4 regions of the Streptomyces sp. NPDC057136 genome follow, and region 2 is predicted to be linked to each of the others. Evidence: riboswitches for the same ligand, from Rfam matches in the RefSeq annotation. Region 2 holds a riboswitch; each other region holds the start of a gene.

Region 1 (5,002 bases), on a different contig from region 2:
GGGCGACATCGGTGTCCTGGTCCTCGTACCAGTACTGGAGGAAGTCGTTCCCGGAGACATCGGCCCGGTTGCCCGCCGAGATGAACGTGGACAGGCCTGCGCCGCGCCGGTGGAGTCCGGCGAGCAGCGCGATCCCGATCGCGCCCGACTGCGTGAAGAGCCCGATGCGGCCGTGGGCGGGCGACTCGGGGGCGAGGGAGGCGTTCAGCCGGACGGCTTCGGAGGTGTTGATGATGCCGAAGGCGTTCGGGCCGATGATCCGCATGCCGTACGAGCGTGCCTGGCGGACGAGTTCGCGCTGCCGCTCACGCCCTTCGGCGCCCTGCTCGGCGTATCCGGCGGAGAGGACGACAAGTCCCCGGACGCCGTGCTCACCGCAGTCGGCGACAGCCTCTGGCACCCGGTCTGCGGGCACGGCGAGGACCGCGAGGTCGACCCGCTCGTCGATCTCGCCGACGGACCGGTGCGCGGGGACCCCGTCGATCTCGGTCAGGCCGGCGTCGAAGGCCCGGTTCACGGCGTACGTACGTCCGGTGTAGCCGGAACCGAGGAGGTTGCGCAGCACGGTGCGGCCGACCCCGCCGGGGGTGCGGCCGGTGCCGACGACGGCGACGGAGCCGGGGGCGAGGAGCCGCTGCACCGACCGCGATTCGGCGCGCTGTTCGCGGCCGCGCTGGACGGCGAGGGATTCGGCGGTCGGTTCGAGGTCGAGCGTGAGGTGGACGGAGCCGTCCTCGAAGCTGCGCCGCTGGGTGTAGCCGGCGTCCCGGAACACTTTGATCATCTTGTTGTTGGCGGGCAGCACCTCGGCGGCGAAGCGGCGGATGCCCCGCTCGCGGGCGACCGCGGCGATGTGTTCGAGGAGCGCGGAGGCCACCCCGCGGCCCTGGTGGGCGTCCTGGACGAGGAAGGCGACCTCGGCCTCGTCGGCGGGGGCGGTGGCGGGCCGGCCCTGTGCGTCGATGCGGTCGTAGCGCACGGTGGCGATGAACTCGCCGCCGGTCGTGACGGCGAGACCGACCCGGTCGACGTAGTCGTGATGGGTGAAGCGGTGCACGTCCTTGGCGGAGAGACGCGGGTACGGAGCGAAGAAGCGGTAGTACTTCGACTCGTCGGAGACCTGCTCGTAGAAGCTGACCAGCCGCTCGGCGTCGTCGGTCGTGATCGGCCTGATGCGCGCGGTGCCACCGTCGCGGAGCACCACGTCCGCTTCCCAGTGGTCGGGGTACGCGTGATGCGGACTCTGCTCCGGCGTGGGCTGCATGGGCAAAGCCTACGGCTGACGCACCGGTCGCGGAGGGATCGGGGCCGGGGCAGTCTGAGGGTGCTCGACCGGCCGCCGCGGCCGGGCCCTGGACCGGGCACAGCAGTGCGCACTGCATGAGAGACTGGTCTAGACAACCATTGATTCGTGAAGGGCAGAACCATGGCTGAGCGCCGCGTCAACGTCGGTTGGGCCGAGGGCCTGCACGCCCGCCCCGCTTCCATCTTCGTCCGTGCCGCCACGGCCTCCGGCGTCCCTGTGACGATCGCCAAGGCCGACGGCAACCCGGTGAACGCCGCGTCGATGCTCGCGGTGCTCGGCCTGGGCGCCACCGGCGGCGAGGAGATCGTGCTCGCATCCGAGGCGGACAACGCCGAAGTCGCCCTTGACCGCCTGGCCAAGCTGGTCACCGAGGGGCTCGAGGAGCTTCCGGAGACGGTCTGATTCCGGTCGGATCCGACCGGAATCAATTCTGCGACCGAGTCGCGGCACCCCTGAACGGGTGCCGCGACTTTTTCGTTTCCGAAAAGGCGCCGGACCGACTTCAATTCAGGCAGCACAAAGAAAGCCCTGCGGAATTACCTTCTTTGTATACGGCGTAATTGTTAATGACGGACGCCCGCGATGTTTACGGCGTGTTGCGAAGTGCTCACCCGGGACGGCACTGGACTGCGTCCCGGCCGGTCGGGGCGGGCGTCCGGACGGCGCAGCCGATGGGCCGCGACCGCACGCTCGGCGTGCTGGACGGCCAGCGCCCTGGCCCGGTCCGCGTCACCGCGGGCGACCGCGTCCACGATCGCCCCGTGCTCGGCCCAGGACTCCGCGGGCCGTACGGGCTGCTCGACCGCGTACATCCAGGTGATCTTGTGCCTGAGCTGGGTGAGCAGCGCGATGAGGCCGGGGCTGCCCGACGCCTGCGCGAGCGTCTCGTGGAACCAGCCGCCCAGGGAGCGCAGATCCTCGCCCTCGCCCCGCCGCACCCGCTCCTGGCCCAGCCTGACCAGGCCGCGCAGCACCTTGAGGTGCGCCTCGGTGCGCCGCTGCGCGGCCCGCGCCGCGCCGAGCGGCTCCAGCAGCATCCGAACCTCCAGGAGGTCGGCGGCCTCCTGCTCGGTGGGCTCGGCCACGCACGCGCCGGCATGGCGCCTCGTGACGACGAACCCCTCGGACTCCAGCGTGCGCAGGGCCTCGCGCACCGGGACGCGCGAGACCCCGTATCGACGCGCGAGCAACTCCTCGGTGAGGCGGCTGCCGCGATCGAAGACACCGGAGACGATGTCGTCACGGATTGCCGTGCATACCGAATGCGCGGGAATGCGCATATCCGAACCTCCGCCTTAATCCCCGCGAAACGCGGCCGATCGACGCCTGTTCTGCGACTCTATTGCAATGAGCCCGAATTTCCGACGGCAGAGCGGAATCCAGGGATATCTTCTGGCCACGGAAGGCTTCGGCGGACAGACTCCGGGCGATACGCCGAAGGCCCCGGCGGGGAGCCGAGGCCTTCGGGAAGCGCTGTGGTGCGACGCGTGGTCAGACGTTCAGACCGTGCGAGCGCAGGTACGCGACGGGGTCCATGTCGGAGCCGTACTCGGGGCTGGTCCGGGCCTCGAAGTGCAGGTGCGGTCCGGTGGAGTTGCCGGTCGAGCCGGAGATGCCTATCTGCTGCCCGGAGGTGACGCTCTGACCGACGGAGACACCGATCGAGGAGAGGTGGCCGTACTGGGTGTACGTGCCGTCCGTCATCCGGAGCACGATGTTGTTGCCGTACGCCCCGCCCCAGCCGGCCTCGACGACCGTGCCTGCACCGACGGCGACGACGGAGGAGCCGGACGCGGCGCGGAAGTCGACACCCGAGTGGCTGCCCGAGGACCACAGGGAGCCGCTGGACTTGTAGCCGGTGGTGACGAACGAACCGGCGACCGGGAGGTGGAAGGAGTTCAGCCGCTTGCGCTCGGCCGCGCGGGCGGCGCGGGCCTCGGCCTCACGGATCTCCTTGGCGCGGGCCTCCGCCTTGCGCTTCGCTTCCGCCTTCGCCCTGGCTTCCGCCTTGGCCTTGGCCTCGGCGACAGCCTTGGCCTTCGCGGCGGCCTCGGCCTGCTGCTCCTGGGCCTCGGCCTGGGCGGCGATCTGGTCGGCAAGGGTGCCGTCGATGGCAACCGCCTGGGTCAGGCCGGTGTCGCTGACGGTACGGGCCTCGTCGGCGGCGAGGGCCGGAGAGGCCATCCCGCCGATGACGCCTGTGGTGGCCAGAGCCGCGATGCCGGCGACCCGAGCACTCTTGCGCGTCAGGCGGCTCGGAGCACGGTGCTTCCCGGTGGCACGGGTGAACGCCATGGAGGGGCTGATCCTTTCCTTCCTTCTCGCCTACCGGGTTAGCTGACGGGTTCGGAGCAGGAAGGTCTCCTACGGGCCTCTCCGCCCCGAAGGAGCGCAGACGTCCGATTCACCCCAGGGACTTCATGGGTCCCCGGCTCCCCAGGCTCGCGCCTGACGGGGACTCGGCGATGGCTGCCCGGCGCCACGGATGCGGCATACACATGACGGACAGCCGAGCCGACGCTAAACGGGGTCACTTTCAATCACCAAACGGACAGGCTGATTTGTAGTACATCCCACAGGGCAGACAGGTAACCTCCGCATCAAAGTCGGACAAAAGGGAAGGACCCCGAGGGGAACTTGCCCATCGGGGTCCTCTTTGTGTGCATTTGTGAGTACGTCGGAGAGCAGACCGCTCGTCAGCCGCTGACGACCGACACCTCGCCGATTCCCAGTGCGCGGACGGGGTCCGCGATCTGGGAGGCGTCACCGACGAGCACCGTGACCAGCCGGTCCACCGGGAACGCGTTGACCACCGCGGCCGTCGCCTCGACCGTGCCCGTCTCGGCCAGCCGCGCGTACAGCTGGGCCTGGTAGTCGTCCGGGAGGTGCTGCTCGACCTGGTCGGCGAGGGTGCCCGCCACGGAGGCCGCCGTCTCGAACTTCAGCGGGGCGACGCCCACGAGGTTCTGCACGGCCGTCTCGCGCTCGGCGTCGGTGAGCCCGTCGGCCGCCAGCGTCCGCAACACCTTCCAGAGGTCGTCCAGCGCCGGCCCCGTGGACTCCGTGTCCACCGAGCCGCTGATGGCGAGCATCGCCGCTCCGGTGCGCCCGGACGAGGAGCCGGGAGCCGTCGAGCGCAGCACCTGCCCGAAGGCGCGTACGCCGTAGGTGTAGCCCTTCTCCTCGCGCAGCACGCGGTCCAGCCGCGAGGTGAGGGTGCCGCCCAGGCAGTACGTGCCGAGGACCTGGGCCGGCCAGACGCTGTCGTGCCGGTCGGCGCCGATGCGGCCGATCAGCAGCTGCGTCTGCACCGCTCCGGGACGGTCCACGATCACCACGCGGCCGCGGTCGTCGGCGGTGATGGGCGGGACCGGGCGGGGCTCGGCGGAGTTGCCCGACCAGTCACCGACGGTGTCGGCGAGGAGCGCGTCCACGTCGACCCCGGTGAGGTCGCCGACGACGACCGCCGTCGCGGTGGACGGACGGACGTGTGCGTCGTAGAAGGCGCGCACGGCCGCTGCGTCGATCCGCGCCACCGTCTCCTCGGTGCCCTGCCGCGGACGCGACATCCGCGCCGTGGCGGGGAAGAGCTCCTTGGAGAGCTGCTTGGCCGCCCGGCGGGCGGGGTTGGCCTGCTCGTGCGGGATCTCGTCGAGGCGGTTGCCCACCAGACGCTCGATCTCGCTCTCGGAGAAG
Region 2 (5,002 bases):
GGTCTCGCCGACCGACACGTTGAGCGAGGTCTGGTGGGCGTACTGGGAGTACATGCCGTCCTCGTGCTTGATGACGACCTCGTTGCCGTACGAACCGCTCCAGCCGGCCGAGACCACGGTGCCGGGGCCGATGGCCCGGACGCTGGTGCCGGAGGCGGCCTGGAAGTCCGCACCGGTGTGGTAGCCACTGGACCACATCGAGCCGGAGGCGCGGTACGGCGTGGTGACGGTGGCGTCGGCCACGGGGGTCGTCCAGCCGGAGCTGTTGCTCTCCGAGGCGCCGGTGGCGGCGCTGGTGTTCGTCGAGGCGGCCGACTCGGCGGAGGAGGAGGCCGAGTTGGAGGACGTGTCCGCCTTCGGGGCCGCGGCCTTGGAAGCGGTGGCCTTGGGGGCAGCGGCCTTGGGAGCAGCGGCCTTGGGAGCAGCGGCCTTGGGAGCAGCGGCCTTGGGAGCAGCGGCTTCGGCGGAGCCGGACGCCTTGGCGCCGAGCGTGAGTTCGGTGCCGGGGAAGATCAGGCCCGGGTTCTCGCCGACGACCTCGCGGTTGTCCTTGTACAGCTTCTGCCAGCCGCCCTTGATCTTCTGCTCGGCGGCGATCTTCGACAGATAGTCGCCGGCGGCCACGGAGTACGTCTTCGGGGCGGTCTTGGACACGGCGGCGGGCGCGGTGTGCGCAGCGGCGACCGAGGCTGCCGCGGGCTTGGCGGCGGGCGCGGCCTGCTCCGCGGCGTGCGCTCCGGTGGCGCCGATCAGCGGAAGAGCGAGGACTGCGCCGCCGGTCCCGGCGGCGAAGATGCCGCGGGCGATCGGGCTGGACTTCGGACGACGGTGCTTACCCTGTGCGGGCATGGGGGAATTCCTCTCCGGCGCCTGCGAGGTGAGCTGTCGGGTTCGGGCTGGAGATGCCCGGTCGCGCTGGCGCGACTTCACCCCGAGCCGTTCCGGATTGCTCCGGACCAGCGGCTTACCTGGGTCCCCCGCTCCTGCCACGCGTGAGTGGGTGCGGATTCCGGGCGGCGGCAGGATTAGGCGGTCCGTCCGGATTGACGGTGACCGTAAGCGAGTAAGGACGGCCGGAACAAGCCATGTCCGACGCACCGGAATGCGAGATTCAATTCCGGCGCGGATTTCCGGTCACACTGCGTGGATTACGGATCTTGGCATTCCGTGCGGGGGGCGGAATGCCCGTCGGCCGGGCCACCACGCACCGTCACGGATATGATCCCGCTCACCAGTCGACCACCATCTCCCCCATAAGCAGGGCATGTTCTGCTAAATGCACCAATACGGACATGCCCCGATCACGGCGTACGGCGGAGCCTCAGCACCCTCGCGTCGAGATCGCCCCGGAGCCCGGTATCCACACCCTGATGGAGCAGCACCGAACCCTCGTACACCGCACCGGTGTCGAGGCACATGTACCTCGCCGAGGGGTCGAGCCCGCGCAGGCGAAGCGCAGGGGGTCGCTCCCCGTACCTCTGTGCCTCCAAGTACATGAGGACGACGACGTCCTGCCCGTACACGTACTGGACCGCACTGAGCCCGCCGCGTGGAGGCCGCAGCCGGTACAGCGCGCCCCGCTGCACGACCGGTCGGATCTCCTTGTACAGCGCCACCCAGCCCCTTGCCTCGGCCAGCTCCTCCTCGCTCCATTCGGTGAGGTCGCCGCCGACGCCGAGCACTCCGGCCATGGCACTGACGAACCGGAATCCCAGTGAGCTCACCCGGCCGTTGAGCTGGGTGTTCGGGCTGTCCGTCACCCAGGCCGCCATCACCCGCGCCGGATGGATCTGCCCGAAGCCCTCCTGGATGGCGAGCCGGTCCAGCGGGTCGGTGTTGTCCGACGTCCACACCTGGTCCGTGCGGGAGAGGATGCCCAGATCGATCCGGCCTCCGCCGCCCGAGCAGGACTCGAAGGCGACGCCCGGATGTGCCGCACGCAGCTGGTCGAGCAGCCCGTACAAGGCCTCCACGTGCTCGACCCACAGCTTCTGCGGATACTCCTCGCCGGGCCAGCCCGCATCCGTGAAACACCGGTTGAAGTCCCATTTCACATAGTCGACGGGGGCGCCGGAAAGCAGGGTGTCCAGCTGTTCCCAGAGGTACGCCCGCACATCGGGCCTGGCCAGGTTGAGCACCAGCTGATTGCGGAATTCGGTGCGGGTCCGTCCGGGATGGTGCTGCACCCACTCCGGATGGGCGCGGTAGAGATCGCTGTCGGCGTTGACCATTTCCGGCTCGACCCAGATGCCGAACCGCATCCCGAGCCGGTGCACTTCCTCTGCGAGCGGTTTCAGACCGCCGGGAAAGCGCGCCGGGTTCGGTGTCCAGTCGCCGAGCCCGGCGCGGTCGCTGGTGCGCCGGCCGAACCACGCGTCGTCCACGACGAACAGCTCGACGCCCAGGCCGGCGGCCCGCTCGGCGAGCGCCCGCTGCTGCGGCTCGGAGACGTCGAAGCCGGTCGCCTCCCAGGAGTTGTAGAGCACCGGCCGCAGGGCCTCGGCATCGGGGATCACCCGGGCCAGCTGCCAGGCGTGCCAGGCCCGGCTCGCGCCGCCGAAGCCCCCGGCGCTCCACAGGCCCGCGAAGAGCGGTGTGGTGTACGACTCACCGGGGGCGAGGCGCAGCAGTCCGGACTCGTCGTGGCCCGCGCCGCCGGTGATCTGCACGAGGCCGTCGGGGAGCTGCTGCACCGCGATGCGCCAGGAACCGGACCAGCCGAGCGCGCAGCCGTACACCTCGCCGTGCTGCTCGGTGGCTGCCCCGTCCGCGTCGAGGGCCACCCAGGGAAGGTGCTGGTGCCCGGTGTGGCCGCGCCGGCTGGAGAGAATGTGTTCGCCGTACGTGAGCTCCGCGCGTACGAGCCGCGACTCCGCCGCCCAGCGGCCGTGCAGCCGACTCAGTCGCCAGCCGTCCCGGGCGGGCAGTGTCCAGGCGGCGGCGTCGGCGCGGAGCAGTTCCAGGGACGGGCGGCCACGGCCGGTGTGGGCGACGGTGGCCCAGCGTTCGATCACATCGGAGTCGTCCCGCATGCGGTAGTGCAGGGTGAGGCAGAGAGCGTGTACGGCGTCGGTGAAGCGGAGGCGGAGCTCGTCCCCTTCCACCACAGCGTCCGCGAACACCCACTGCGTGCCCCTGACCCCGCCGCCCCGCACTGAGAGTGCCGGGCGGACGAACCGGGGCCCGCCCTCGACGGGGTACTCCTCCCTGCCGTCGAGCGAGGACTCGAAGGGCCGCTCCGGGGCCGGGGGCAGGGCGGCCAGGGCCTCTGCCGCGGCCAGGGAGATGCGCGGGCCCCAGTGCAGATGCAGCAGTTCGTCCCGGTCCGTGAGGTGCAGCGCGTAGCTTCCGGTCGCTCCGCCGAGCAGCCAGGTCCGGCCCTCGTCGCCTGTCTCGATCATGCCGCCCCCAGATTCGAACAGTTCCGCACATCATCGAGCGTGCGCGCCGCGTGGGCAACGGTGCCGCACGGAACGGCGACCTCCGGGGCAAGATGATTGCCTGGGGAATCAATGTCGTATCGTCACGACCGTGCCCTCGTCGGCGAGCAGCGCCGACGCCAGACACTCCAGGAGTCACCGTGACGCAGCAGCTGCCGCAGGTCCCGTTGTCGCACACTGAGCTGACCGGTGTACGCAACTTCCGTGACGTCGGGGGCCTGCCGGCCACGGACGGCCGCCGGGTGCGGTTCGGGCGGCTCTACCGCAGCGGTCACCTGGCGCACGCCACCGAGCAGGACGCGGCGTTCCTCGACGGGCTCGGCCTGCACACGATCTTCGACTTCCGCAACGCCGCCGACCACAAGCTCGACGGCCACGACGTGGAGCTGACAGGCGTCCGCAACGTCAACATTCCGCTCTCCGACCCGGCTGACGGCGCCGAGTTCTGGCGGCTGGTCCGCGACGGCAACATCGAGCAGCTGCGCTCGATCCTCGCGGACGGCAAGGGGGCGGACCGCATGATCGCCTCGTACCGCTCGATCATCAAGGACCGCACCGGCGAGCACAGCCGGGTGCTGCACGCCCTGGCCGAGGACAGTGTCCCCGCCCTGATGCACTGCGCCGCGGGCAAGGACCGGGCGGGGCTCTCCATAGCGGTGTCGCTGCTCGCCGTCGGCGTGGAGCGCGAGGCCATCGAGGCGGACTACCTGATGTCCAACGACGCCCACCGCCGGTACAAGGTGAAGCGCAGCGACACCTCGGCGGTCGGGATGTCCGACGAGGTCATGGAGCTCCTGAACCCGCTCTTCGGTGCGCACGCCGAATATCTGGCGGCGGCCTTCAGCACCATCGATGAGACCTGGGGCGGCACAGAGCGCTACCTCACCGAGGGGCTGAAGCTCTCCCCCGAGACCCGTGACCGGCTGCGGGAGCGCCTCACCGAGGAGGCGTGACCGCTCCTCGTCAGCCCTTGCCGGCCACCTCGAACAGCAGATAGAGGAAGGCCGCGAAGACGTGCCCGGCGACCAGGTAGGCGACGAGCCGGATCACCACACCGCGGGGAAACTTCCGCTCCTGCGCCTCGTAGTTCTTCCGGGACCTCGGGCTGAGCGGATCGTAGTGCTCTGAATCGGACATGACAGTCCCTCTTTCGGTGTCGGGGCCGGCCTTCCGGTGTCGGGGTCAGCGGCGGTGGAGTCCGCTGCCCAGACAGAGTTCGGCCGCCGGGCTCTGCAGCAGTGTGTGGACGAAGAGCAGCTCCGCGCCGCCGCGGTCGGCGGCGGCGATCCGGTGCGGGGTGAGCGAGTCGAAGTGCGCGCTGTCCCCGGGTTCGAGGTCGTGCACGGTCTCGCCGAGGCCGACCCTCAGCCGCCCCTCCAGCACGTACAGCCACTCCTCGCCGGGGTGGACGCGCACCAGATCGCCCTGTGCGCCGTACGGCACCCGGACGCGGAGCGACTGCATGGCCCGGCCGGAACCGCCGGCCTCGCGGTACATCCAGCCGTCGGCCTCGGCGCCCGTGAACGGGCCACCGCGGACGATCGCGTCACGTTGGGCCGGGG
Region 3 (5,002 bases), on a different contig from region 2:
GCCTACAAAAGGGACCACCACATGTCCTTCGCCCCGTTCGACTGGATCGACGACGAGGCCCGCCGCCGTGCCGCTGCCGGACTCGTCCGCACCCTGCGGCCGCGCCCCGCCGAAACGGAACTGCTGGACCTCGCGAGCAACGACTATCTGGGTCTCACCCGGCACCCCGAGGTCACCGCGGCGGCCGCCGAGGCGGCACATCGATGGGGCGCGGGTGCCACCGGATCGCGACTCGTCACCGGTACCACCGCCCTGCACGCCGCACTCGAAACCGAACTGGCCGCGTTCTGTGGCTTCGAAGCGGCCCTGGTGTTCTCCTCCGGATACGCGGCCAACCTCGCCGCCCTCACCGCACTTTCCGGCCACGGCTCCCTGATCGTCTCCGACGCCGGCAACCACGCCTCGATCGTCGACGGATGCCGGCTCTCCCGGGCCGCGACGGCCGTGGTGCCGCACGCGGAGCCCGACGCCGTACGCAAGGCCCTGCACGCGCACGACGGACGGGCCCTGGCGGTGACCGACTCGGTCTTCTCGGTGGACGGCGACGCCGCTCCGCTGACGGAACTCGCCGACGCGTGCCGGGCCGAGGGCGCCGCACTGCTGGTCGACGACGCGCATGGGCTGGGCGTCCTCGGGGAAGGCGGGCGCGGCGCGCTCGCCGCCGTCGGGCTCGCGGGCGGCGAGGGGATCGTCGCCACGCTCACCCTGTCCAAGTCGCTGGGCAGCCAGGGCGGTGCGGTCCTCGGACCGGCCCGGGTCATCGACCACCTGGTCAACACGGCCCGCACATTCATCTTCGACACCGGACTCGCCCCGGCGGCGGCCGGCGGGGCCCTGGGCGCACTGGACCTGCTGAGGCGCGAACCGGAGAGGGCGGACCGCGCCCGTGCGGTGGCCACGGCCCTGTACGAACGGCTGACCGCGGCCGGGCTCACGGCAGCCCGCCCCGACGCCGCGGTGGTCGCCGTCCGGGCGCCGTCCGCGGACTCGGCGGTGCGCTGGGCGGCCGACTGCCGCGCGGCTGGAATCGCGGTGGGCTGCTTCCGGCCGCCGTCGGTACCGGACGGGATCTCGCGGCTGCGGCTGACCGCGCGGGCCGATCTGACGCCGGAGCAGGTCTCGGCCGCGGTGGACACGATCGTACGGACCGCTCCCGAAGGGGCGTCGGCCCAGGTCGGCTGAGGGGTCGATCGCCGTCCTCCGGTACGGGTTCCGGGGCGTCGCCCCCATGCAGTCTTCCGTGGCAGAGTTCACCGCTTTGGGCGACAGGTATATGCATATCTTGGTGCATCGTCGTTACAGAGGGCAGCATCAGTGTCAATCTGGCGCGAAGCACAACCCCGGCCGATCTCGATCGGCCGGGCCGGGAAGGGACGGCGCCGCATGGCAGACCAGCAAGAAGCATCCGTCACTCTGCCGAGCGATCCGGTCTCGGTGTCCTCGGCGCGCAGATATGTGGCCCGGGTCCTCACCGAGTGGGGCCTCCCGGACGACGCCGAGATCGCCGACAGCATCCGTCTGATCGTTTCCGAACTGGCCACCAACGCCGTCCAGCACACCCTCGGCCAGTCGCCCACCTTCACCGTGGACCTCCGGCTGGACCGGGACGAGGAGCTGTACGTCGGGGTGACGGACAGTCACCCCCGCTGGCCCCGGCGGCTGCCCGCGGCCGTCCAGCAGGACAACGGGCGCGGCATGGTCATCATCCGCTGTCTGGCCAAGGAGTGCGGCGGGCGGCTCACCGTCAGCCCCACGGCCGACGGGGGCAAGACCGTCTCGATCGCGTTGCCGTGGACCGTCCCTGTCCAGAGCTGACCCCGCCGAAACGGTCCATCACTGCCCAGCGGCCGCGCGGCCGAAGCCGCTGCGCAACAGCGCCGTCAGGGTCGCTGCCGCCGCGGTCGCCCGGTCACCGCGGTGCACCACCGAAATGGTCCGCCGGAAGGCGGCGGGGTCGAGCCGCCGCACCGCCAGCGGCGTCGGTGACATCGCGGCGACCATCTCCGGCACCACGGCCGCCCCGAGCCCCGCACTGACCAGTGCGCACACCAGCGCGTAGCCGGGGGACTCGCAGACCACGGCCGGCGTCGCCCCCGCCTCGGCCAGGGCCCTCTCCACACCGCGCCGGGGCGGATGCGTCGGCGCACTGCTGATCAGGGGACGGCCGGCGAGCTCCGTGACCGGCAGCCGCCCCGTGCCCTCCGAGAGGACCTGCCCGACGGCGGTGATCAGGACCAGCTCCTCGACCAGCAGCGGCTCGACGGTGACCCCCGCAGGCGGCGGATCGGCGACAGCCGGCTCATACGCGTGCGTCAGCGCGAGATCCACCTCGCCCGAGGCCACGGCGGCGACCCCGCCTGGCGGCTCCAGATCCGTGACGGTCAGCTCGACGTCCGGATGGGCCCGCCGGAACGCGCTCAGGACCGGAGGCAGCAGATGAATGCCGGCCGTGGTGAAGGTGGCGACCCTCAGCCGCCCGCCCGACAGCCCGGCAAGCCGCGCCAGCTCGTGGCGGGCCTGGTTCATCTCGTCCAGCACCCTCCGAGCCCGTCCGGCCAGCAGCTCACCCGCCGCCGTGAGCCGTGCGCCGCGGTGGTGGCGTACCAACAGCTCCGCACCGGCCTCCCGCTCCAGTTTGGCCAGCTGCTGGGAGAGTGCGGGGGCCGTGTAGCCCAGACGGGCTGCGGCACGCGTGATCGAACCCGCCTCGGCGACCGCCACCAGCGCCGCCAGGCGCGTCGGGTCGTACATTAAGCATTCCTTTTGGCAGACCCAGAAGATTGCAAGTACACGCTAAGGGCTCGGTGCGTCCATGGTGTACCCATGGACGCACAACTGCTGGCCTTCACCGGAGTCGCCGCGGGAATGGTGGCGCTGCCGGGCGCCGACTTCACCGTGGTCGTACGCAATGCCCTGGCCTCGCGCAGGGCCGGGGTGGCCACCGCGCTGGGAGTCGCCGGGGGTCTGCTGGTGCACACCGCGCTCGCCGTGGCGGGCCTCGCCGCGGTGCTGGTGACGATGCCCGTGCTCTTCCGCACCGTCCAGCTGCTCGGCGGCGCGTACGTGCTCTACCTAGGACTCAGCGCGCTGTACGCGATACGGCGGCGCCCGGCGACGGCCGGAGCGGATCAGGACACGGCACCGCGGGAGACACCCGAAGCGCTCGGGCGCTCGCTGCGTCAGGGGTTCCTCACCAATGCCCTGAACCCCAAGGCGCCCGTCCTCTTCCTCAGCCTGCTGCCCCAGTTCGTTCCGGACGGCCGGCCGCCCTTGCCGAGGACACTGCTTCTCGCCGCGGTCGTCGTGCTGCTGGCGCTCATCTGGTTCCCGGCCGTGGCCCTGCTCGTGGACCGGCTCGGCCGGTGGCTGCGTCGGCCGCGTACCGCCAGGGCGATCGAGGGCGGCAGTGGCGCGGCGCTCACCGCGCTCGGGCTCGTGCTGGTGGGCGGGCCCCTGCTGCACTGAGACAGCAGGGGCGCCGGTCAGCGCACCCGCCCGTACCAGACGCTCTTGGACCAGATTCGCTCCAGGCGCACGACGGAGCCGGACTTCGGGGAGTGCCAGATCCGGCCGCGGCCGGCGTAAATGCCCACGTGGTAGACGCTGCGGCCGTAGTGGAAGAAGACCAGATCGCCGCGTTTACGCTGCGACGAGGAGATGTGGCGGGTCTTGTTGTACTGCTGCTGGGCCGTGCGGGGAAGTTTCTTGCCCACCCTCTTGAACGAGTACAGCGTCAGCCCCGAACAGTCGAACCGGCGGGGGCCTGCGGCACCGTATTGGTAGGGCGAACCCTTCTTCGAGGCGGCGATGCTGAGCGCCTTCGTCGAATGGGTGGCGGCCTCGGCATCGTTCACGATGCCCGGGGCCAGCATGGTGGTGCCGATGGCGAGAGTGAGTGCCGAGGCCGTACCGGCTCGGGCGAGAAGTGACGGGACACGAACCTGCGCAGACATGCGCAACCCTTCGTCAGCCGCCTGTGAAGGATGACCTGTCGGGTTCGGGCTGGCGAAGTTGCCCGGCCGCACATGGCGGCTTCACCCCGAGGGACGGCCGGTCACCCGGTCGACCCGTTGTGCTCGGGTCCTCCACTCCTGCCGATCCACTCCTGTCGACCAGTCATCCGGACAGCGGCAGGACTCGGCGTCCGCCCGGACCGCCCCGCCGCGGTGGCGGGGGCTTGTCGTCCCAGGGATCTTGACTCACTCGGTGTCTGTTTTCTGAGTTGAATCGGTGTTATGTGAGGCTCGTCACGAATGATCCATTTGGGTGGACAGGGTGGATTTGAGTCGGGAGGCGAGCTTCCCGACCGGCCTCGTACCAGCGGCGGAGCGCTGAATTCCGCTCACGGCCCGCACGCATTGCACAAGTTGAGCTGTCCCTCGAAAGGGGAACGGTCTACGCCGAACGAGCGAGGGAATTCGCTCCGAGTGCCGGGCGTGTCGGGAGAGTGTGCGCGAAGAGCCGGTCGGGAAGGGGAGTCGGGGAAGCAGTTGATCAACTCGTGCCGACGGGCGGTACGGTGACCCGCTCCGCGCGCCGCTCCCCGTCGAGCACCCGCAACGCCCGCGCCAGGGTGCCCGCATGGATCTGCGTTTCGCCCCGCTCGTGCATGGAGACGAGGGCGTCACGCAGCGCTCCCGCCCGGGAGGCCAGCGCCTGCGCAGCCCGGAGCGCGCTGTAGGTGTCGCTGCCGCGGGCCGGGTTGATCCGGCCCACTTGGTCGAGCACTTCCAGGTAGCAGTCGATGAACTCCCCCTCGGCACGGGTCAGTGCGGGGAGCGGCGGGAACTCCGGTGGCAGCATCGGCGGTTCACCTCGCGGGGTGCGGCGGCTGGGACGGACTGCGCTTCTCCATGACGTGGTCCACCATCCCGTACGCCTTGGCGGCCGTGGCGTCGAGGATGGTGTCCCGGTCGAGGTCGGCGGTGACTTGCTCCGCGGACCGGCCGGTGTGCCGGACCAGCATTCCCGTGAGCATCTCGCGCACGCGCATCAACTCCCG
Region 4 (5,002 bases), on a different contig from region 2:
CCGCGGTCCTGCTGATCTTCCTCTTCCGGAGACGGGAGTTCAGCGGCATCGTCGACGGGATCGTGGTCGCCGGTTTCACCGCGACCGGCTTCGCGTTCACCGAGAACATCCTCTATCTGGGCAACGCCTTCGGCGAGGACCAGCAGTTGGGCAGCGCGGGCCTGGGTTCGGTGACGGCCGGGACGTTCTTCGTGCGTGTGGTGATGTCGCCGTTCGCGCATCCCCTGTTCACCGTGCTCACCGGCATCGGCTTCGGGATCGCCGCGCTCAGCGCGCGGCGCCACCGCGCCCGCCGGATCGCGGTCCCGCTGCTGGGACTCGCCCTCGCCATGGGCATGCACGCACTGTGGAACGGCTCGTCGACCTTCGGCCGGTACGGATTCTTCGCGGTGTACGGGGCGTTCATGGTCCCGGCGTTCGCCCTGGTGACCTGGCTGGCGATCTGGTCGCGCCAGCGCGAGCTGCGCACCCTCGCCGCCGAGCTGCCGGCGTATGCGGCGGCCGGCTGGCTGTCTCCCGCCGAGCCGTCGGCGCTCTCCTCGATGCGGGCCCGCGGAATGGCCCGCGATGTGGCCCGGCACTGGAACAGCGGCGCGGGCCGGGCGGGCGGCAGGGCCGCGGCCCGCTCGGTGGCCGAGTACGAGTCGTTCGCGACGTCGCTGGCCGTGCTGCGGCGAAGGGCCCGCCGCGGTGCGGTGGGCCCGGACTTCGCCGTACGGGAGCAGGAGCTGCTGCACCACCTCTGGGAGCGCAGGGAGGTCGCGGGCCCGGCCCTGACGTACGCGGCGGGCCGGCTCGGATCGCGCCCGTCGGCACCGCTCCCGGCCCCGCACCAGTGGTACGGCGGCTACAACCCGTACCTGAACCGGGCAGCCCCGCCCGCCGGATTCCCGTACCAACAGCCGCCGTACCAGCAGCGTGCGTACCAACAGCCGCCGTACCACTCACACCCGCACCACCCACACCCGTACGACTCACCTCGCCGTCAGGTGCGTTGAGTGCGTCAGGCGGAGGCTTCCGTCAGCGCCGCCTGCTCCTGCTCGGTCAGCTGAAGGCCGGCGACCGCGACCAGCGCGGGCACCTGCTCGACCGTACGGGCCGACGCGATCGGTGCCACCACGGTGGGACGGGAGGCCAGCCAGGCCAGGGCGACGGTCGCGATCTCCGCTCCGCGCTCCGTCGCGATGCTGTCGAGCGCGGCGAGAACCTTCTGCCCGCGCTCCGACTCCAGGTGCTGGCCCGCCTTGTCGGCCCGCGGACTGTCGACCGTGGCGCCCGCGCGGTACTTGCCGGTGAGGAAACCAGAGGCCAGTGCGAAGTACGGGACGGCGGCGAGGCCGGCGGCGGCGGCCGTGTCCTGGAGCCCGCCCTCGTAGGTGTCGCGTGAGACGAGGTTGTAGTGCGGCTGCAGTGCGACGTAACGGGCCAGGCCCTCACGCTCGGAGAAGTCCAGCGAGGCCCGCAGCCGCTCGGGGCTGATGTTGGAAGCGGCGATCTCGCGCACCTTGCCGTCCTTCACCAGCTGGTCGAGGGCGGTGATGATCTCCTCGACGGGGACGGTCTCGTCGTCGAAGTGCGTGTAGTAGAGGTCGATGTGGTCGGTGCCGAGCCGGCGCAGCGATTCCTCGGCCGCGCCCTTGATGGTGGTGGCGGAGAGCCCCCTGTACGAGGGGTGGGCGCCGACCTTCGTGGCGACGACGATCTCGGAGCGGTTGCCGCGCGAGGCGAGCCACTTGCCGACGACGGTCTCCGATTCGCCGCCCTCGTTGCCCGGCACCCAGGCCGAGTACGAGTCGGCGGTGTCTATGAAGTTGCCGCCCGCCGCGGCATAGGCGTCCAGCACGGCGAAGGACTGTGTCTCGTCGGCCGTCCAGCCGAAAACGTTGCCACCAAGGGCGAGGGGGAAGACCTGAAGGCCGGAGGAGCCGAGCGTACGGAGAGAAGTCATGGGTGGTTCAACCCCGTCACCGAACCGCGCTATTCCGTTTCCCGGCGCGAAAGCGCCCCAAAAAACGGCAAACCGGCAGCCCTGACGTCGGGGGGTGTGCGTCAGGGCTGCCGGGGTTCAGGTGCGTCCGGGGAACGGGACGCGGTGTCTCAACTGCCGGGTCTCAGACCGGGAGGCCCTTGCTGCGCAACCAGCTCATCGGGTCGATGCCCGAGCCGCCCGGGGTGTGGACCTCCAGGTGGAGGTGGGCCCCGCTCGCATTGCCGGTCGCGCCGACGCGGCCGATGACGTCGCCGGTGTTGACCTTCTGGCCCGCGGTGACGTTCATCGAGGACTGGTGGCTGTACGTGACCTCGGTACCGTCGTCGAGCTCGATGACGGTGTGGTAGCCGTACGAAGTGTGCCAGCCGGCCGATGTGACGGTCCCGCCGTGCACGGCCTTGATCGGTGTGCCCGCCCCCGCCGCGAAGTCGAGGCCGGTGTGGTAGCCGGAGGACCACATGGGGCCGGACTGACCGAAGGTCGAGGTGATCGTGTACGAGGAGACCGGCAGGGTGAAGCTGGCGGCCAGCTTGGCGAGCCGCTCGGCCTCCGCCTTGCGCGCGGCTGCCTCTTCGGCCGCCTTCTTCTCGGCGGCGACCTTGGCCTCGGCCACGTCCTGCTGGGCCCTGGCCTCGGCGGCGGCCTTCTCGGCTGCCGCCTTCTCCTCGGCGGCCCTGGCCTCGGCGTCGGCGCTGGCCTGCTGCTGCTCGGCCTGCTGGAGGATGCGGGTGCGCAGCGCCTCTCCGGCGTCCGTCGTGCCCTGCTCGGCCTCCGCGGTGGTGATGCCGGCGGTGGTGAGCGGGGACGACGCGGCCACCGTGGCGGTGTCCTTCGCGTCGGAGTCGTCGGACATCAAAGAGCCGACGCCGGGAAGGGACTTGGCGTCGGGCAGATTGTCCGCGATGGAATCGGGAAGAGAGATGGAGACCGGCGGCTTGCCCTGAGCGGTGGCCATGCCACCCGCACCGACTGCCGCGATGACGCCGACCCCGAGGACGGTGGAGCTACGAGCGAGACCGCGCTGCTTGGCTACGCGATGCCTGCCGCGAACGGGCCGGATGGACTCCTCGGTGGGATTCCATTCCTCCCAGGTCCTGTCCTGGGCACCGAGAGTATCGGTGCCGAAGGGTGACGGGGCCTCGGGGGCAGGCTTGTTGGACGCCACGTGGGCGCACTCCTTTCCTTCCTTCTCGCCTACCGGGTTAGCTGACGGGTTCGGAGCAGGAAGGTCTCCTACGGGCCGCTCTGCCTCTCGCGAGACACAGGTGGCCCGATTCACCCCATGTAGGTGGTTCCCCGGTTTCCTTGCGGAATTCGGCGCTCGCGCACGGTGCCGCCTCTTACGACGACTGGGACGACCGCGCTGCGTTATCGAACGTTAATAGACGGACGGGTCCGATTCCAAGCTGTTCCGAGTGATCATTCGCGACTTCGGCCTGGACTTACCGGGATACAACCGGGTGCAATCGGGCGAGTTGAACACCCCTCGTCCGCCATCCGATTTCTGACGTTGCGTCAAATGTTATGCGGAGGGGCACCCTTCGGTTACGGACGGTGGCCCCGCTCCGCAGCACCGGTCGCGCGGCGCCCGCCGACGGCCCGTCACCGACTGGCTCATTCCGCTCCCCCGGGGGTTCCCCGGCCCACGATCTTCACGGTCCGCCGCCGCTCGGGCTGCCCCTCCGCCGGCCGGCCGACCGCGAGCAGCGCCATGTCGTCCGTGGACAGACCGCCCGTATGCAGGCGTACGTCGTCGGTGAGCGCGGACAGCAGCTCCTCGGGCCCGGGGAAGATCCGCCCCCGCAACCGGGCAGCCGGATCGTAGAAGGCCCCGGCCGCGTCGCGTGCCTCGGAGAGGCCGTCGGTGAACATCAGCAGCGTCGTCCCCGCGGGCAGCGGCCACTCCTCCGACCGGTCCGGCCACACACCCAGATCCATCCCGAGCGGCAGCGCGGGCGAGGACGACACGAGCACGTCCAGCCTTCCGTCGGCGTGCAGCAGGATCGGTTCGGGGTGCCCCCGGTTGACGAGCCGCACCAGACCGACCCCGGGCGGGATCTCGGCGAGTGCGGCGGTGATGAACCCTTCCATGGCATCGAGCCCGCCGCGCCGCGTCCGCTCCCGCGCCAGCGCCCGCTCCAGGCGCTGCGCCACGCCCTCCAGAGAGCGCTCCTGCTCGGCGGCCTCCCGGAACGCCCCGATGACCACCGCCACCGCCCCGACCGCGTCAAGACCCTTGCCCCGTACGTCCCCGACCACCAGCCGTACCCCGTACGGAGTGTCCACGACGGCGAACAGGTCACCGCCGACGAACTCGTCCGCCTGAGCCGCCTCGTACCGTGCCGCGACCTGGAGCCCGCCGATCCGGTCGGCCGGCGTCGGCAGCACCGCCCGCATGGCGGTCTCCGCGATGACCCGGGCCGATGCCAGCTGCTCGTTGCCCCGCCGGACGACACCGTTGATGAAGAGGGCGAGCAGCCCGGCGGTGACCACGGTGACCAGCTCGATGACCGGCTCGACCTGACTGAGCGTGCGGCTGTACAGGTCCAGTACCGCCATGACGAGGGCGGCGGCGATTCCCGTCCGGAGCGTGCCGGCCCGCGAGAAGAACGGTGCGGCGATCAGGGGAGCGGCCACGAAGAGGGGCACGGGGGTGAAGGTGGGCGGGGTCGCGAGGTCGAAGAGCATCCCGCCCGCGATCATCAGCGCGGGCAGCATGCGGACGAACCGACGAGCACGGACTCCCCCGGGAGCCCCGCGCCGCCCTGTGTCCCGCTTCCCCACCTGAGTTCTCCTGCCCGGGTCCGCCTACGGTTGCGGACGGTACCGCGCCCCACCCAGGCTGACCGGAGCCGCGCCGCGCGGCGACTCCTCGTCGGCCAAAGGGGGGAGCGCGGAGGTACTACGCACGCCCCGGTCACACGCTGTCGGCCTGCCGGACCCAGGAAACGACTCGGGCCCGGCACGCTGTGTGCGTGCCGGGCCCGGATCTTTCAGTAGCGGGGACAGGAT

Evidence for each region. Region 2 has a riboswitch for cyclic di-AMP ahead of ACFT7S_RS17760 (peptidoglycan DD-metalloendopeptidase family protein). Riboswitches for the same ligand answer to the same signal wherever they lie in the genome.
Region 1: it holds a riboswitch for cyclic di-AMP, as region 2 does, so the genes downstream of both, ACFT7S_RS31050 (M23 family metallopeptidase) here and ACFT7S_RS17760 (peptidoglycan DD-metalloendopeptidase family protein) in region 2, are expected to answer to the same signal.
Region 3: it holds a riboswitch for cyclic di-AMP, as region 2 does, so the genes downstream of both, ACFT7S_RS11695 (C40 family peptidase) here and ACFT7S_RS17760 (peptidoglycan DD-metalloendopeptidase family protein) in region 2, are expected to answer to the same signal.
Region 4: it holds a riboswitch for cyclic di-AMP, as region 2 does, so the genes downstream of both, ACFT7S_RS13720 (M23 family metallopeptidase) here and ACFT7S_RS17760 (peptidoglycan DD-metalloendopeptidase family protein) in region 2, are expected to answer to the same signal.

The regions. Positions count from the first base shown of each region.
Region 1 is NZ_JBHUUV010000035.1:33,817-38,818, forward strand. Features, by position in the region: gene ACFT7S_RS31035 (GNAT family N-acetyltransferase) at 1-1,264, opposite strand, end outside; gene ACFT7S_RS31040 (HPr family phosphocarrier protein) at 1,427-1,708, shown strand; gene ACFT7S_RS31045 (GntR family transcriptional regulator) at 1,870-2,586, opposite strand; gene ACFT7S_RS31050 (M23 family metallopeptidase) at 2,798-3,601, opposite strand; cyclic di-AMP (ydaO/yuaA leader) riboswitch at 3,614-3,781, opposite strand; gene ACFT7S_RS31055 (M16 family metallopeptidase) at 4,003-5,002, opposite strand, start outside.
Region 2 is NZ_JBHUUV010000013.1:4,090-9,091, reverse strand. Features, by position in the region: gene ACFT7S_RS17760 (peptidoglycan DD-metalloendopeptidase family protein) at 1-849, opposite strand, end outside; cyclic di-AMP (ydaO/yuaA leader) riboswitch at 855-1,013, opposite strand; gene ACFT7S_RS17755 (alpha-galactosidase) at 1,302-3,401, opposite strand; gene ACFT7S_RS17750 (tyrosine-protein phosphatase) at 3,581-4,393, shown strand; gene ACFT7S_RS17745 (DUF6126 family protein) at 4,404-4,577, opposite strand; gene ACFT7S_RS17740 (helix-turn-helix domain-containing protein) at 4,623-5,002, opposite strand, start outside.
Region 3 is NZ_JBHUUV010000007.1:115,114-120,115, forward strand. Features, by position in the region: gene ACFT7S_RS11675 (8-amino-7-oxononanoate synthase) at 22-1,182, shown strand; gene ACFT7S_RS11680 (ATP-binding protein) at 1,384-1,815, shown strand; gene ACFT7S_RS11685 (LysR family transcriptional regulator) at 1,834-2,751, opposite strand; gene ACFT7S_RS11690 (LysE family translocator) at 2,824-3,465, shown strand; gene ACFT7S_RS11695 (C40 family peptidase) at 3,483-3,953, opposite strand; cyclic di-AMP (ydaO/yuaA leader) riboswitch at 3,958-4,143, opposite strand; gene ACFT7S_RS11700 (hypothetical protein) at 4,495-4,803, opposite strand; gene ACFT7S_RS11705 (ATP-dependent Clp protease proteolytic subunit) at 4,811-5,002, opposite strand, start outside.
Region 4 is NZ_JBHUUV010000009.1:16,807-21,808, forward strand. Features, by position in the region: gene ACFT7S_RS13710 (PrsW family intramembrane metalloprotease) at 1-998, shown strand, start outside; gene ACFT7S_RS13715 (aldo/keto reductase) at 1,004-1,948, opposite strand; gene ACFT7S_RS13720 (M23 family metallopeptidase) at 2,112-3,155, opposite strand; cyclic di-AMP (ydaO/yuaA leader) riboswitch at 3,167-3,320, opposite strand; gene ACFT7S_RS13725 (PP2C family protein-serine/threonine phosphatase) at 3,605-4,774, opposite strand; tRNA gene ACFT7S_RS13730 (tRNA-Met) at 4,988-5,002, opposite strand, start outside.